2 regions of the Paenibacillus sp. 2KB_20 genome follow, and region 2 is predicted to be linked to the other one. Evidence: predicted binding sites of a transcription regulator. Region 2 holds the regulator's gene; the other holds the start of a gene.
What was found. The regulator CtsR, encoded in region 2, represses protease genes until heat stress. The targets are predictions, from matches to a motif close to ATGGTCAATAAAGGTCAAACA.
Positions count from the first base shown of each region.

Region 1: the regulator CtsR is predicted to act here: its motif matches at 2,677-2,697, upstream of clpP (ATP-dependent Clp endopeptidase proteolytic subunit ClpP).

Region 1 is NZ_JBFRHH010000002.1:684,062-688,490, forward strand. It holds gene gap (type I glyceraldehyde-3-phosphate dehydrogenase) at 19-1,023, opposite strand; gene AB4124_RS08765 (sugar-binding transcriptional regulator) at 1,123-2,166, opposite strand; tRNA gene AB4124_RS08770 (tRNA-Arg) at 2,537-2,611, shown strand; gene clpP (ATP-dependent Clp endopeptidase proteolytic subunit ClpP) at 2,773-3,369, shown strand; gene AB4124_RS08780 (PdaC/SigV domain-containing protein) at 3,848-4,429, opposite strand, start outside.
Region 2 is NZ_JBFRHH010000021.1:8,208-12,636, reverse strand. It holds gene AB4124_RS31650 (protein arginine kinase) at 58-1,122, opposite strand; gene AB4124_RS31645 (UvrB/UvrC motif-containing protein) at 1,161-1,685, opposite strand; gene AB4124_RS31640 (CtsR family transcriptional regulator) at 1,710-2,171, opposite strand; gene AB4124_RS31635 (GntR family transcriptional regulator) at 2,532-3,248, opposite strand; gene AB4124_RS31630 (sugar kinase) at 3,257-4,273, opposite strand; gene dagF (2-dehydro-3-deoxy-phosphogluconate aldolase) at 4,266-4,429, opposite strand, start outside.

The DNA of each region.
Region 1 (4,429 bases), on a different contig from region 2:
ATTGTATGGCTAGATCAATTACAGACCTTTGCTTGCGATGTAAGCAGCGAGGTCAACGACACGGTTGGAGTAGCCCCACTCGTTGTCATACCAAGAAACAACTTTCACCATGTTGTCGCCAACTACCATAGTGGAGAGCGAATCGATAGTGGAAGAAGCTGGGTCGCCATTGTAGTCGCTGGATACAAGCGGCTCTTCGGAGTAGTTCAAGATGCCTTTGAGCGGGCCTTCAGCAGCTGCTTTCAGAGCTCCGTTTACATCTTCAAGTGTTACGTTTTTGGACAGCTCAACTACGAGGTCCGTTACAGAAACGTTCTTCGTAGGTACACGCATAGAGTTACCGTTCAATTTGCCTTTCAATTGTGGCAGAACGAGGCTAACCGCTTTAGCAGCACCTGTTGTGGATGGAATGATGTTTTCAGCGGCTGCACGAGCACGACGCAGATCTTTGTGCGGCAGATCAAGCACTTGCTGGTCATTTGTGTAGGAGTGAATTGTAGTCATCAATCCTTTAACGATACCAAAGTTCTCGTCAAGAACTTTTGCAAAAGGAGCCAAGCAGTTTGTCGTGCAAGAAGCATTGGAAATGATGGTGTGGCTAGCAGCATCGTATTTGTCTTCGTTAACGCCCATAACGATGGTGATATCTTCGTCAGTAGCTGGAGCGGAGATGATAACTTTCTTAGCGCCGCCTTTCAAGTGAGCGGAAGCTTTGTCTTTCGCTGTGAAAATACCAGTGGATTCTACAACGATTTCAACGCCATACTCAGCCCAAGGCAATGCTTCTGGGTTACGCTCAGCGAATACTTTCACTTCACGGCCGTTTACAACGAGTGCGCCTTCTTTAGCTTCAACTGTTGCATTAAGTCTTCCGTGAGTTGTGTCATATTTCAAAAGGTGTGCCAGCGTTTTTACGTCCGTCAAATCGTTGATTGCCACGATTTCAACTTCGCTGTTGTTCAGCGCAGCGCGGAACACGTTACGTCCAATACGTCCAAAACCGTTAATACCTACTTTAACCATGAGTAGTTCCCTCCATATTTGTAAAATTTATATATTCAAGATTGGCCGTTAAGCCAATCAAGACAACAATAATGAAAAATCAGTTGTACGCCCGTGGATTCAAATACCGGCGTCAATCTCCTTCTCGACTTCCAGTGCAGCTGCTTCATCGGTGACGAGAATATCCTCATGTCCGAATTTTAGCACCGCGTGAATCGCCTTGCCCTTGCCTTGCCCTCCAGCAATGCCGATGATCGTCTCTGTCTGCATAATATCCTCAAGCCGAAGCCCAAGGGTAAGCATTTTGTGGACAACTTCACCATCTTCACTAAAGTAGTAGCCAAAGGATTCCGCAATCGCGCCATCTGCCTGCAAGTTCTGAATAGAGTTTTCATCCAGCTTCCGCCTTCTTGCCATTTCCATGGCATCTCCGATGCCGTGAATAATGACTCGGCAGCGCCTGATCACATCCACAATTTCCTGGATATGCTGATCCTGTACCAAAGACTGGTAGGCATCTTCGCTTAGCAGATCCGGTACATGAAGTAATCGGTACTCAGCCCCCACGCGCTTTGCCATCTTGGAGGCAATGGTGTTCGCTTGAATCTCGACACTCTCCCCGAGACCGCCCCGGGCAGGCACAAACCAAGTGCTTGTCAGCGGTTCGCCACCAGGTAAAGAGGACATCTGCTCTGCTACTTCGGCGAGCGTGGAGCCGCCTGTTACGGCGATCGTATCTCCATCCTTTACAAAGCTTAGCAGCGTTCTTGCTCCGGCACGGCCAAGCTCGCGTTTGACTTCCGGAGATAACTCACTGTCACCGGGAATAATGACCACTTTACGAAGCCCATAAGCCTGACGAATCTTCTCTTCCAGTTCAACCAGTCCGAATAACTCATTCATAACCGGTTCGAGTTCCTCCAGCAAGCATATCCCTGAGCTGCTGATTCGCATGCCAAGCGTTTCAATCTCGATTAGCCCTTGCGCTTTCAGAAGATCAGTCTCTGCTCTGAGGACACGCTCGGTCATCGAGAGTGATGAAGCCAATGTTCTTCGGCCAACAATTCCGGACAGCTTGATCTGATGAAGGATGGAATACCTTCGTTTAAGAATATCCATCAGATCCGGCAGAAGCTGCTCTTGTATTTCTAATAGGTTACGCATGCATTCCACTCCTGCAAACTTCGTCTCGGCTCTCCTCTACCTGGTCGTAAAATGTCCCAGTCGAACTTTTTAAGTCCCACCCTTATTCTAACCAATAATCATGCCGGTTGCAAGTGTCCGAAAGTATATTTCTCTACCCCAAGCATTCTTATTCATTATGACCAACTACAGGCTTGTCTATATAATAGGAACAAAGTTTTGTCTGCTATTGTATTTTTGTAATAGATGCGGTATAATCAACTTCGTTGCTAATTTTTTAGATATCAGAAAGTATAAACTTCGCGGAGTCAGCTTCCTGATATCGCAAGAAAAACTACCGCTAAACGCGGTCTGTCTTCTTTGAATGTACGTCGATAGACATTTTTCTTATGCGCCCGTGGTCCAATGGATATGACGTAGGCCTCCGGAGCCTGAGATCGAGGTTCGATTCCTCGCGGGCGCGCCATTTTATCTTTATTCTCTATACTGATTACCCTAAAGTGCCCATGACGGCTCTTTTTTTTACCCAATAGTTTGACTATCTTTGACTTTTTGATTTAAATTGTTTATCATGTGGGTAATACGGTAACAGTATTTATATGAGGTACTTAAGAGGAGGTTTTCCACGTGAGTTTTATACCTATGGTCGTTGAACAAAGCAACCGCGGTGAGCGGGCGTACGACATCTATTCCAGATTGCTGAAAGACCGCATTATCTTCCTCGGCTCCGACGTAAATGACGTGGTCGCCAATTCCATCATTGCCCAAATGCTGTTCTTGTCGGCTGAGGATCCTGAGAAGGATATTCATCTTTACATCAACAGTCCTGGCGGTTCCATTACCGCAGGTATGGCGATATTCGATACGATGCAGTTCATTAAGCCGGACGTTTCGACGATCTGTGTCGGCATGGCTGCTTCTATGGGTGCATTCCTGCTCAACGCAGGCGCTAAAGGCAAACGTTACGGTCTGCCTAACAGCGAGATTATGATTCACCAGCCGCTCGGCGGCGCACAAGGTCAAGCAACGGATATTGAGATCCGTGCTCGCCGCATTCTCAAAATGCGTGACAAGCTGAACCGCATCCTGTCTGATCGCACTGGCCAACCGCTGGAGCGCATCGAGAAGGATACCGATCGCGACTACTTCATGACGGCCGACGAAGCCAAAGAATATGGCCTGATCGATCAAGTATTAGAGAATACACCGCCGCAAGGCTTATAAAAGAAATGAAGTAAAGGGCAGGCGCCGTTATCTGGTGCCTGCCCTTTCTTATTCTCTGAAGGGGATTTATTGAAAACTTCAATTCGGGAGAGTGAGAGTATCCCCTTCGGTCGCTGTTCAAATCAGGAAACTGGAATGAATGGATAGGTTGTTTCCCGATTTCAAAGGCGAACGCGTTGCTCCTCCGGGGATACTCTCACTGGAGGGGACAACTTTTTCAATAAAACCTAAAGACGGTAAGGCGCCCCTCCTAAAAGGCCTGCCTTACCTTGAAAGGAGGGGAAAAGGCAAGCCTCGGGATAAAACAATAAATCCCCTGACCGCAGGAAGCGGGAGTATACACTCCACGCTCACGTGATCAGGGGATTTTTCGCAACTCGTTCCAGCACAGCGTTACATCAGGACAACATCATGTTTCTAGACAAGCTATAGTATGAAAATAAATGATTGCAGTTTACACAAACCGCTTACCGTATTCTTACTTCCACTCTTTCAGGTTCAGCTCAAATTCCGGGAATCCATAGGCATACGCGGTGTACTCATAAAGCTGGAAGTACAGCACCGCAGCATTATCCTTCACATAAAAATCAGCATCCGCAGGCACGCCCTCAAATCCGCCGAGGTAGCCCCCTTCTTTTTTCATCGTGTTCAGCACAAGGTTGTTCAGCTTCTGTTTATTCTTGCCCTGCATGTTGATGAAATCGCCCAGCTTCATTTGCTTGCCATCCTTCAAGGAGAAGGTGAAGCTTTTGCGGAAGGTCATGCCATGGGCACCACCGGTGTAAGAATAATTGTACGCCGTAATGCTCAGGATATCGTTCTGGTTGTAATGAACCACGAAGTCCCCGCTGAATTCGTAAGGGATACTGGATTCCGACGGCGGGAATTCCTCAGCATTCCCTTCGGCACCGCTGATTACGCCGGATGCATTTTCTTTCAGCACTTTGTTGATTTCGGCTTGGACCTCTGCATTATCGAGTCCACTGATTACAGGATAGTTCACAACAGCATCCATACCCTGAACCTTCTTCTTCAGCGCAACCGATTTAATGGTAATGTC
Region 2 (4,429 bases):
TATCGTCAGCTATAGGACGCTTACACCGTCATCCAACTGTAAAACGAGTATAGATCCTTAATGGGTACCCAGTGTTTCTCTGATGAGCCTAGCCCTGTACATGTCGCGTTCGGAAGGAGTCATTCCTTCTCCATAGGTCTTCTGCAGAAAGCCCGGCTGTGTCTTCACATTCAGTTCATTCATGACCGGGATTTCCGGGCCTTCCAAGAGGCCGAGATCCACACCAAGCCGAACATCGGATAAACGCTGGGCTGCTTCCTTGGAATCCATCACCGCCGCATAGGACAGTATGCCATAGGAGCGCATGACCCGATCCGTAATCCGAAGCTTGGATTCACCCAAGAGCCGGGCTCTGGCATTCTTCTCATGCTCGATGATTTGCAGGGCGACGCTGTGAAGATTCTCAATGATCTCCGACTCGGTTTGACCGAGCGTAATCTGATTCGAGATTTGAAACAGGTTGCCTAACGCTTCACTGCCTTCACCGTAAATCCCTCTTACCGTCAAGCCTACCTGCGATACAGCTGAGAGAATCCGGTTAATCTGCTGTGTCATAACAAGAGCGGGCAAATGCATCATGACGGATGCGCGAAGACCGGTGCCGACATTCGTCGGACAGCTTGTAAGATAACCTCGCTTGTCATCAAACGCATAATCGATCTCGGATTCAAAAACATCATCCAGCGCCGTCGCACGTGCCCATGCCTCACGAACCTGAAATCCGGGATATAAACACTGGATGCGCAGGTGATCCTCTTCATTGATCATAATGCTGACGGATTCATCTTCAGTAAGGATGACTGCACCGTTTCGGGATTCATTCGCCAGATTGGGACTGATTAGATGCTTCTCAACAAGAACCTTCTTATCCAGCTCATCAATCTCACTTAATTTAATTACATGCAAATCCCCGAATTCCTGCAAATCGTCCTTATTCTTCAATACATCCGTCAGGCGCTCTAGCACTTCTCCTGACTGCTGATCCGTTGCCAGCAGCGGGAAAGGAAGATGCTGCAGATTGCGCGCCACCCTGACACGGGTGCTGATGACAATGTCGGAATCCTGACCGTTCCCGCGCATCCACTCGCTCAGCGCCGAATCGGTAAACCGGAGATTAGACATCACGCATTCCTCCTACTAAAGTGCAAAATCTTACAATCTTATTCCTGAGCCATATTTCGCTCCAGCTCACGGATTTGGTCCCGTATCTCGGCAGCCGTTTCAAACTCCTCCTGCACGATCCGAATTTGAAGCTCCTTCTTAAGGTCATCGATTTGGCGTTTGATCTGAATCCGGCCACCCGTACGCTTCGGCACTTTGCCGACATGGGAAGTCCCCCCATGGACTCGCTTAAACAATGGATCCAATCGATCCGAGAAATATTTATAACACGAGCTGCAGCCGAACCGGCCAAGCTTGCTGAACTGGGAATACGTCATACCGCATTCTTCACATTGCAGCGTCTGAGCCATTTTTGCACCGGGGCTCTGGCCCTTGCCTGAAGGATCCAGATCCAGAAGACCTGACAGCAAACTGTGTATAGAAAAACCATTCGACGTGCCGGGGATCAATTCCCCTTTTTCACGGGCACAGGTTTCACAAAAATGAAACTCCGTTTTCTCCCCGTTCACAATTTTGGTGAAATGAAGTGTCGCCGGCCGTTTACCGCATTCTTGGCATAACATAATCCGATGCCTCCTTACACAGACTCACTTACCTAATAAAGAAATAAGCATCGCCTTCATAATCCTTGCACGCAGCTCATCCCGATAAGGAAGCTTCACATTCAGGCACTCCCTCGAAATGGCGGCCCGCATCAGGCTGGCCTCCCGCCTCGTTAAAAACCGGGATTCCTCCAGCTGGTAAATCAATCCTTCAGCCACCGTCTGATCAATCATGCTGCCAATGGTATGGTGAAGATGCTGCTGGAGTGCAGTATGCTGGGGAAGCTCGATACGCTGGATGCGTATGTACCCGCCCCCGCCGCGCTTGCTCTCGACAAGAAAGCCCTTCTCAAGCGTGAACCGTGTACTGATCACGTAGTTGATCTGGGAAGGAACGCAAGAAAATTGCTCCGCTAGATCGTTGCGTTGAATTTCAACGGTACCCTCCGGACTTTCCTGCAGTATGCTCTTCAGGTATTGTTCGATAATATCAGAGATATTACGCATTGGTCTGTTCATCCTCCACTGTTTGAAACGTTAAGACGGATAGTGATCTTACACGTCCGCACAGAGCCTTGCTTATACTTAATTTTAACCATAATCAAAATCAGCGAACCCTCTCGTTGACTTTGACTTTCTTTGACTTTAATCTCATTATAGCACATTTTTTCATTTTGCCAAGAGGGTTCTTCTCAATTTATCGCGTTAGCAGTTATTCTTATTGTACCCAGTTCTTTGACCGCTTATAGCCTCTTTCCCAAGAACAATTCATTTCAAAGGGCAACAAAAAAGAAGCAGCCTTCATGCCGGGTGAAAACCGGTCTCAAGGCCACTTCTCCATATCGTGCTCCTGTATCGTCTACATCTTCAAGCGTCATAACTGATCAAGTAGTGCTGTAATTCCGTATTGTAATAACCGATGCTGTATTCAATGATACTGCCTGTCCCATCATAAGAGGATCTGAGCCGCTTCAGTAACGGCGCGCCTATACTTACTTCAAGCAAGGAGGCAATCTCGTCATTTGCCACGGTCGCCAGGAAACGGTCGCGGAAATTCTCCAGCGTAATTTGACTCTCCTCGATGCGGTCATACAGAGACGGCAGTTCGGTGGAACCAAACTCTTCACCCATATCCACTTGGGATGACACATAGTGGGTGTAGTAAATGAAAGGGCTCCCGTCCAGTAAATACAAACGTTCAATAAGCAGGCACCGCTCCCCGAATTTTAAGAACAATTCGCTATCCGGCTCATTGAGCACCCATTCCGTCTTCAGGTGGCGTTTCCGAATCTGGTGTCCTTCTTCGACCAGAATTTCGGTGAATAGCTTGCCTTTGGAAAGCTTGGAGAAGGAAGTGTTCCGGGTCACAATCGTTCCTACCCCGCTCCGCTTCTCTACATACCCTTCCTGATACAACTCCTGGATTGCATTGCGGACCGTCATTTTGCTAACGGTAAATTCCTGTTCCAGCTGCGGCTCGGAAGGAATATGGGAGCCAAGTGGATACTCCCCATGCAGAATCCGATCTTTTATGATCTTCTTGATTTGCAAGTATAACGGACCGTTCTTCCGCGTGATCGACATGCTTCCTCCTACCTTTCCACGTCAGACATATGATGACTCATTGCCTGAAGCACTTCGCGTTCGCTCGCCGTCGGCGTATCCCCTGTTACGGTATGGGCAAGCATCGCCGCAGCTGCGGCAAAATCAACCGTCCGATTCGGTTCATATCCCTCCGAGATCCCGTGAATCACCCCACTGGCGTAGGCATCACCTGCGCCGATACGGTCATGGACGGAAAACGTCAAGGTTTTGGAAAAGTGAAACGCTCCATCCGTGTAGAGATAGCCTTGCAGGGAATGAGTGTTATCCCCGTTGATCTTGCGGTGGGTACCCGACGCAACCGTAATATTATACTTCGCTGCCACCTTCGGGATCAACTCCTGCAGTTGTTCGCTCTGATCCTCCCGGGTCGTCTCCATGCCAAGGATATAGATGGCATCTTTCTCATTCATAAAAACGATATCCGCTAAAGACAGCATTTCCTCATAGTGCGGCTTGGCAAACTCGTAGCGGTCCGCCCCCCATAAAGTGGGACGATAATTGCAATCGAACACAACGGTTCCGCCGTTTTTCTTAACTTCACGAGCCAGTGTCTTCATTTGGCCCCGTACCGTATCGTTCATGGAAAGGGTAATCCCGCAAAAATGGACCATGTCTATCTTTTCGGCAATCGCACCGAAATCGTACATGGCATCCTCCGCCGTATTAAAGCTGCTGCCCAGTCGATCCGTATAAGTTACACGTCCGGGTCTTACACCAAAGCCATTCTCCAAAAAGTACATGCCGACATATTTGCCTCCGCGGCTAATGAGCGCAGTGTCGATGCCAAGCTTGCGCAGGTAGGAAATCGCCGCTTCACCAAGCGGGTTATCCGGCAGCGTGCTGACCAGATATCCGTTATGGCCGAACCTTGCCACGGCCGACGCGATATTTACCCCCGTCCCGGAAAAAGAGTAATTCAGATGGCTCTCTTGAGCCAAGGAAGCATATCCCGGTACTTGAAGACGCATCATCACTTCGCCATATGCGGCAATCGTCTTAGGCATATTGATCAACCAGCGCTTTTAGCTTGAGATGCAGCTCTTGAACATCGCTAATGATCGTATCTCCACTGGCCGAGTCGATAATCGAAGAGTACACGTGCGGGATGACCTGCTGCACTCCCGCTTCGAATGCGATGCGCACGATGGCTTCAAAATTCT